DNA from 2 places in the Comamonas sp. 17RB genome. Region 1 is predicted to be linked to the other one. Evidence: predicted binding sites of a transcription regulator. Region 1 holds the regulator's gene; the other holds the start of a gene.

Evidence for each region. The regulator FNR, encoded in region 1, switches genes on or off when oxygen is low (the NO sensors DNR and NnrR bind a similar motif). The targets are predictions, from matches to a motif close to TTGATNNNNATCAA.
Region 2: QM470_RS08475 (PHA/PHB synthase family protein) is a predicted target of FNR. The motif match lies at 1,655-1,668, and genes of this name have one in related genera.

Annotation. Positions count from the first base shown of each region.
Region 1 covers NZ_JASHHY010000005.1:61,026-65,221, forward strand. Annotated here, with positions in the region: gene QM470_RS10405 (DUF349 domain-containing protein) at 1-1,188, shown strand, start outside; gene QM470_RS10410 (hypothetical protein) at 1,361-1,621, shown strand; gene fnr (fumarate/nitrate reduction transcriptional regulator Fnr) at 1,790-2,512, opposite strand; gene hemN (oxygen-independent coproporphyrinogen III oxidase) at 2,720-4,102, shown strand; gene QM470_RS10425 (sulfite exporter TauE/SafE family protein) at 4,106-4,196, shown strand, end outside.
Region 2 covers NZ_JASHHY010000004.1:39,674-43,869, reverse strand. Annotated here, with positions in the region: gene maiA (maleylacetoacetate isomerase) at 1-66, shown strand, start outside; gene QM470_RS08485 (purine nucleoside phosphorylase YfiH/LACC1 family protein) at 144-1,043, shown strand; gene QM470_RS08480 (hypothetical protein) at 1,238-1,597, opposite strand; gene QM470_RS08475 (PHA/PHB synthase family protein) at 1,809-3,503, shown strand; gene QM470_RS08470 (acetyl-CoA C-acetyltransferase) at 3,641-4,196, shown strand, end outside.

The DNA.
Region 1 (4,196 bases):
AAGGACTGGAAGGGCATGGCCCGCAGCCTGCGCCAGTTTTCCGAACGCTGGCGCGAAGGCGGCCATGTGGGCGAGAAGCTGTATGCCGAGCTGCAACAGCAATGGCGCCAGGCCATCAACGAAGCCGAAGCTCCGCTGCAGCAGGCCCAGAAGGACAGCCTGCAGCGCCGCCAGGCCATGATCGAGGAAGCCCAGGCACTGGGCGCAGCCCCGGCGCTGCAGATCGCCGCCATCAAGGCGCTGCAGCAACGCTGGCAGGCCGAAGCCCAGGAAGTGCCGGTGGACCGCCGCCAGGAACAGAAGCTGTGGGATGCGTTCCGCAAGCCGCTGGACGAGGCCTTCAGCCGCAAGCCGGCCGAGCGTGGTGAGCGCGGCAGCCGTGCCGTCAATCTGGAATCGCTCAGCGCCCATGACCGTGCGGTGCTGGAAGCCTCGCAGCAGCTGGAAGCCGCCAACGCCGAAGGCGATGCGCAGAAGATCCGCGCCGCGCTGACCGCGCTGGAAGAAGCCCTGCGTGCCGCCCCTGCGGCCGAAGCCGCCCAGCCAGCTGCCGCGGCGGCACCGGCTGCGCCCGTGGCGACCGACCGCCCGGTGAAGGCCGTGCGTGGCGACGACCGCCCCGGCATGCGCAAGGAAGCCCCGGCTGCGGCGGCTGGTGGCCGCAAGCCCGGCCCCCGCCAGGATCGCGGTGACCGCGGTGACCGTTTCGAGCGCCCGGCCCGTGGCCCGCGCCTGGGCGATGCGGCTTTCCGCGCCCAGCGTGAAGCCCAGGAACACGCCCAGTCTGCGCTGCGCAAGCTGACGGCCCAGGCCCATGGCGAAGCCCTGACCCAGCTGATGGACGCCTGGTCCAAGCGCGATGCGGCCCTGGTGCCGCCCGCGCAGGAACTGGGCAAGCTGAGCAATGCTTCCCGCAACAGCTGGCATGCCGCCGTGGGCGCAGCCGCCAAGGGCGAAGCCGCCGAGTCGCTGCTGCGCCTGGAAATGGCTGCCGACGTGCCCACCCCGGCCGACCAGCTGTCCGCACGCCGTGCACTGCAGCTGCAGCTGCTGACCAACCGCAAGGCCACCGATCCCCGCACCACCTGGGAGCAGGATGTGGCGGCGGTGCTGGCTGCGGAGCGCAGCGACAGCGCGGCCCAGCGCCTGCAAAGCGCACTCAAGGCCTTGCTGCGCGGCAGCAAGTAAGCCGGGCGCCAGCGCAGGGCCTGCGGTACCTGCGCTGCAGCCACAGCAAGCCAGCCTACCGGCTGGCTTTTTTTATGCCTTTTTCAGGGTTTGTGGGGACGCTGCAGGCGGTGACGCGGCAGGCAGAGGCTCGCACAATGGGGCATCTGCCTGCCACAACAAGGAGAGACCCATGCTGTTGCGTCGCTGGATGTGGATTGCCTGGCCTGCCTTTCTGGCCGCCGGGGTGATGGAGATGCTGGTGTTTGCCGTGGTCGACCCGCTGGAAATGCAGTGGCTGTCGGCCTACGGCGAGGTGTCGCGCCTGGGCGTGTGCACGGTGGCCTTCTTCCTGTTCTGGGCCATCATCATGATGGCATCGGCCATGACCAGCCTGCTGGCCCTGTCCCCGCAGGAGCTCAATGCCCAGGAGCGCCGCGTTCCGTCGCTGTGAGCGGCCTCTGTGAAGTGGGGGAGGGAGCGGCCCCCCGCAGGGCTGTGCGGGCAGGCCCGCGCACTGCCGACGTGCAGGAATGCCGTGGTGCGGCAAGGCCGGGCACCATGAAAAAAGCCTCCGGAAGGAGGCGGGGGTGCTGGAGCCGCGCCGCGGTGGCGGCTGCTCTCACTCGCAGGCGTGCTGGCTGTTGACGATGCGCTTGAGGCCTTCGGTGTCCAGGATGCGCACATGGCGCTGCTTCACTTCGACCAGGCCTTCCTCGACAAACTTCGAGAAGGTGCGGCTGACCGTTTCCAGCTTCAGGCCCAGGTAGCTGCCGATCTCTTCACGCGTCATGCGCAGCACCAGCTCGGAAGACGAGAAGCCCCGGGTGTGCAGGCGCTGCACCAGGTTCAGCACAAAGGCGGCCAGGCGCTCTTCGGCACGCATGCTGCCCAGCAGCAGCATCACGCCGTGTTCGCGCACGATCTCGCGGCTCATCACCTTGTGCACATGCGACTGCAGGGCCGTCACTTCGCGCGACAGCTCTTCCAGGCGGTCGAACGGCATGACGCAGACTTCGGCGTCTTCCAGGGCTACGGCATCACAGGTGTGGTGGTCGTGCACGATGCCGTCCAAGCCGATGATCTCGCCCGCCATCTGGAAGCCCGTCACCTGGTCACGGCCGTCTTCCGTGGCCACGCAGGTTTTGAAGAAACCGGTGCGGATGGCATAGAGCGCAGTAAATGCCTCGCCATTGCGGAACAAGGTGCTGCCCCGTTTGATTTTGCGGCGTGTGGCCACAATATCGTCAATACGGTGCAACTGCTGCTCATTCAAGCCTGTGGGCATGCACAGTTCACGCAGATTGCAGTTGGAGCAGGTGACTTTGATAGGGGGTGGTGTCATGGCACTGACGCCTTGGGCTCCCGCTGAACGGGCCATTGGACGTAACGCTGAAAGGTTATCGGGCTGGGAGGCGAGAGAGGGGGTGCTCAGTTGTGCGAATGATGTGAGTCAATTGTCTCAGGTATGGTATTTGAATGTCTTGATATGCATCAAGGCTAATTTCCCCGGGCTGCGGCACAGTGCCGTACAGCACCTAAGGAATATTCAATGACAGCAGTAACGCCGGAGCTTTTGCGTCGGTACGACGTGCCTGGGCCCCGTTATACCTCTTATCCCACCGCTGATCGCTTTATTGAAGCATTTGGTCAGGATGATTATGTGTTGGCGCTGGAACAGCGCAAGCACCATTCTGCGGCCAAGGCGCTTCCCATGTCACTGTATGTGCATGTGCCTTTCTGTGAGGCCCTGTGCTACTACTGCGCGTGCAACAAGATCATCACCAAGCACCATGAACGCGCGCAGACCTATCTGCAGTACCTGGAAAAAGAGGTGGCTCTGCAGGTGGCGCATTGTGGCAAGGGACAGGCGGTCAGCCAGCTGCACCTGGGCGGCGGCTCTCCCACCTTCCTGTCCGATGCCGAGCTGACCCAGCTGATGGATATGCTGCGCGCCAACTTCAGTTTTGAAGCGGTGGGCGAATATTCCATCGAGGTCGATCCCCGCACCGTCACCCGCGAACGCCTGGCCCATCTGGCGCAGCTGGGCTTCAACCGCCTGAGCTTCGGGGTGCAGGATTTCGACCCCGATGTGCAAAAGGCGGTGCACCGCGAGCAGCCGGCCGAGCAGGTCTTCGATCTGGTGCAGGCGGCGCGCGAGCTGGGCTTTCACTCGGTCAATGTGGACCTGATCTATGGCCTGCCCAAGCAGACCGCTGCATCGTTCCAGCGTACCCTGGAGCAGGTGTGCCAGCTGCGGCCGGACCGGATCGCGCTGTATGCCTATGCGCATCTGCCGGAACGCTTCAAGCCCCAGCGCCGCATTGCGCAGGAAGACCTGCCGGAGGCTTCGGACAAGCTGTCCATGCTCTCGGGCTCCATCGATGCCTTCATGCAGGCTGGCTATGTCTATGTGGGCATGGACCACTTCGCACTGCCGGAAGATGCGCTGGCCATTGCCAAGCGGCAAGGACGGCTGCACCGCAACTTCCAGGGCTACAGCACGCAGCCGGACTGCGACCTGATTGCCCTGGGGGTGTCCGCCATCGGCCGCGTGGGTGCCACCTACAGCCAGAACGCCAAGACCCTGGAAGAGTATTACGACTTCCTCGACCAGGGTCGGCTGCCCGTGGTGCGGGGCCTGGCGCTGGGGCGCGACGACCTGGTGCGGCGCGCCGTCATCATGTCGCTGATGTGCCAGGGCGAAGTGCTGTTCGAGCCCATGAGCCAGTCCTGGCTGCTGGACTTCCAGCGCTACTTCGCGGCCGAGCTGGAGATGCTGGCCCAGCAGCAGGAGCAGGGCCTGGTGGTGATCGACGACGACGGCATCAAGGTCACGCCCATGGGCTGGTTCTTTGTGCGCGGCGTGGCCATGACGTTTGACCGGCATTTGCAGGCCGGCAAGAACCGGGCGCGCTTTTCCAGGATCATCTAGCCCATGTGGCTGTCGTTGCTTGGAACCGCTTTCTTCATGGGGCTCGTGGGTGGGCCCCATTGTCTTGCGATGTGCGCCGCACCCTGTGCGGCCA
Region 2 (4,196 bases), on a different contig from region 1:
GCCGCGCTGGCGCAGTCCGCCGTGCAAGCGGCGCAGCCCTCGGCCTGCCCGGATGCACAGGCCTGAACGGCGGTGTTGCACCGAGTATGGAGCTTGAATGTGGTGTGTGAACGAGAAGAACGACGATGCGTGAGAGTGCGATGATGCCTGTGTCCCACCCCTGGCTGGCGCCTGAATGGCCGCAGATCGCGGGTGTACAAACCCTGTTCACCACCCGTGCAGGCGGGGTGAGCCAAGCCCCGTTTGACAGCCTGAACCTGGGCGACCATGTGCGCGACGACTCTGCCGCTGTGGCCGCCAACCGCCACATCCTGACCGAAGCCATCCAGCGCAGCAGCCCTGGAGCGCGCCCGGTGTTCTTGCAGCAGGTGCATGGCTGCGATGTGGAGGCATTGCATGCTCACACCGCCGACGGAGTCGCAGCAGACGCCTGCGTGAGCGATCAGCCGGATGCGGTGTGCACCATCATGGTGGCCGATTGCCTGCCGGTGCTGCTGGCCCACCGCCATGTGCCGGTGGTGGCCGCAGCTCATGCAGGGTGGCGCGGACTGGTGGGGCAGGACGGTGTGGGCGTACTGGAGACGGTGTTTGCCCGTTTTGCAAGGCAGGTACAGGCACGCCAGGCGCATCCGGCGTCTGCAGCCCTGCCACATGCTGCTGAAGCGATGTCGGTTCAGACGGTGGCTGCCATCGCAGCCGATACCCAGGTCTGGCTGGGGCCGTGCATCGGCCCCACGGCGTTCGAGGTGGGCAGCGAAGTCCGCCAGGCGTTCGTCACCGCATCCGCGCAAGCGGCCAGTTGCTTCACACCCGGCGCGGTGTCGGGAAAATGGTGGGCCAACCTGCCAGGACTGGCCCGCCAGCGGCTGCAGGCGCTGGGTCTGACGGGCATCTACGGAAATGACGGCAGCACGCCCTGGTGCACGGTCACCGACAGCACCCGCTTTTTTTCCCACCGCCGTGATGCTGCGGTGCTAGGTAGCACGGGACGGATGGCAGCATGCATCTGGCTGGACGGGCAAACGTCTGCAGCGCGAAGCTGACGGCCGTCATGCCCAGTCGGCCGGGCTACCCCGGACACCGTGGCGGTGCTTTGGGGCGTGATCGCCGCGATTGATTGGCTGCCCTGCGCCGGTGGGTACGCACAGTTTTCAATTGCTTGCAACTTGGCTGGGTGGCCTGGACAGACTGTGGCGTGCGCGCTGCAAGTAGCATGCCGTTGGTCGGCGTCCGTCTTTCAGGGGTGCTGTTCTGTCGGGGCGGTAGCGTTCGCTGGCCGCGCTTCGGCAGGGAAGACGGGTGTGGAGTCAATGCCCGCCGTGGCCGGCGTCTCGATCGTTCCGGTCGGCGTGGACTTGGTGTTGGTTGCAGGTGGCTCCTGGGCAGCATCCCAGGCTTGCTGCTCGGCTTCGCGCCGGGCTTTCAAGCGGCGTTTTCGCTCGGGCGTGGCCATGATGTAGCCCACGATGGCCATGGGGAGCAGGCCATACAGCACAAACGTCACGATGCCACCCAGCACCGAACCCACGGGGTTGCTGGCTTCGGCAATGGCCATCATCAAGGTGACGTAAAACCAGGCAATCAGGATCAGATACATGGCGCCAAGCATAGGGCAGAGGGCGGTATGCACACCCGAAAATGCCGTGAATCTGGCTTGATGTCTGTCAACGTCCCTCCAAGCAAGGCACAGTGCGGCGCTGGGTTGCGTTGTCAGCGCCTGCCGCCTCGGCAACAATGGATGCAAGCCCGTTGGCGACACATGGCATGCGGGCTGACAGCGACAGCAACACCAAGGGGACAAGGCAGGCATGAATTCTGAACCTATCTGGGGCCAAAGCGCCCAGGCTTTCCAGCAGTTCTTTGGCGAGCATTGGGCCAAGACCCTGCAGTCATTCCAGCAGATCGATCCCAAGGCGCCCGGCGCCGTACCGTCGGTGCAGTTCGAGCCGGGCAAGCTGCAGGCGCTGCAGCAGGAATACGTGCGGGAAGCCACGGCCTTGTGGGCCGCCGGTATGAAGGCACCCGTGCCCAAGGACAAGCGCTTCAGCGCCGCACCCTGGGAGCACAACCCGCTGGCGGCGTTCTCGGCTGCCAGCTATGCGCTCAACGCCAAGGTGCTGACCGGCATGGCCGATTCGGTGCAGGCGGACGAAAAGACCCGCCAGCGCATCCGCTTTGCCGTGGAGCAGTGGGTGGCGGCCATGGCGCCCAGCAACTTTCTGGCGCTGAACCCCGATGCCCAGCAAAAAGCCATCGAAACGCGTGGAGAGAGCATCGCCAAGGGCGTGCAGAATCTGCTGCACGACATCCAGCAGGGCCATGTGTCCATGACGGACGAAAGCGTGTTCGAGGTGGGCAAGAACGTGGCCACCACCGAAGGCGCGGTGGTGTATGAGAACGAGTACTTTCAGCTGATCGAGTACAAGCCGCTGACGGCCAAGGTGCACGAGCGCCCCTTCCTGATGGTGCCTCCCTGCATCAACAAGTACTACATCCTGGATTTGCAGCCCGACAATTCATTGATCCGCTATGCCGTCAGCGAGGGGCACCGCACCTTCGTGGTGAGCTGGCGCAACCCCGATGCGGCCATGGGCGACCGCACCTGGGACAACTACATCGAAGAAGCCATCCTGCGCGCCATTGCCGTGGTGCAGGAGATCGCCGATGCACCCAAGATCAACGCGCTGGGTTTCTGTGTGGGAGGCACCATGCTGGCCACCGGCCTGGCAGTGCTGGCCGCGCGCGGAGAGCACCCGGTGGCCAGCGCCACCTTCCTGACCACGCTGATCGACTTCCAGGACACCGGCATCCTGGATCTGTTTATCGACGAGAACTTCGTCAAATACCGCGAGATGCAGATGGGGCAGGGCGGGCTGATGGCCGGTCAGGACCTGGCGTCCACCTTCAGTTTCCTGCGTCCCAATGACCTGGTCTGGAATTACGTGGTGGGCAACTACCTGAAGGGTGAAACCCCTCCCGCGTTCGATCTGCTGTACTGGAACAGCGACTGCACCAATCTGCCGGGTCCGTGGTACGCCTGGTATCTGCGCAACTTCTATCTGGAGAACAACATGGTGCAGCCCAACAGGCTGACCGTGTGCGGCGAGCAGATCGACCTGCGCAAGCTCAAGCTGCCGGTGTATGTCTACGGGTCACGCGAAGACCATATTGTGCCCATCACCGCGTCCTATGCGTCCACCCAGGTCCTGCCCGGCCCCAAGCGCTTTGTGATGGGAGCCTCCGGTCACATTGCGGGGGTGATCAACCCGCCTGCCAAGAAAAAGCGCAGCCACTGGATCCGGGAGGACGGTGCACTGCCGCCCACCCAGGCCCAGTGGCTGGAAGGGGCGCAAGAGCAGCCCGGCAGTTGGTGGGAAGACTGGGCCGGCTGGCTCAAAGGCCACGCTGGCAAGCAAATTGCTGCGCCCAAGCGCTACGGTCAAGGCACCAAATACAAGGAACGCATGCCAGCACCCGGCAGCTACGTGCTGCAAAAAGCCTGAGGTTTCGCTGCCGCAGCCCTGGAGGACAGGGCAGAATGCTGCGGTGCAATATCTGAAGCAGCCGCTGCACGGCCCCTGGGCTGTCATTGGCTGCGGAGCTCAACCACCCCGATACGGAAAAACACAAGAGGAAGACCATGGAAGACATCGTTATCGTTTCTGCTGTCCGCACCCCCGTTGCCAAGTTTGGTGGCGCCCTGGCCAAGGTGCCTGCCACCGAGTTGGGCGCCATCGTCATCAAGGAGGCTCTGGCCCGCGCCCAGGTGGGCGCTGACCAGGTGGGCGAAGTGATCATGGGTCAGGTGCTGACCGCAGGCGTGGGCCAGAATCCCGCTCGCCAGGCCATGATGAAGGCCGGTGTTGCCAAGGAAACCCCGGCGCTGACCATCAACGCTGTGTGTGGCTCCGGTCTCAAGGCCGTGATGCTGGCCGCCCAGGCCGTGGCCACGGGTGACAGCGAGATCGTGGTGGCCGGTGGCCAGGAAAGCATGAGCCTGTCACCCCACGTGCTCAATGGTTCGCGCGACGGCCAGCGCATGGGTGACTGGAAGATGAGCGACACCATGATCGTGGATGGCCTGTGGGACGTGTACAACCAGTACCACATGGGCATCACGGCCGAGAACGTGGCCAAGGAAAACAGCATCAGCCGCGAGCAGCAGGACGCGCTGGCGCTGGCCAGCCAGCAAAAGG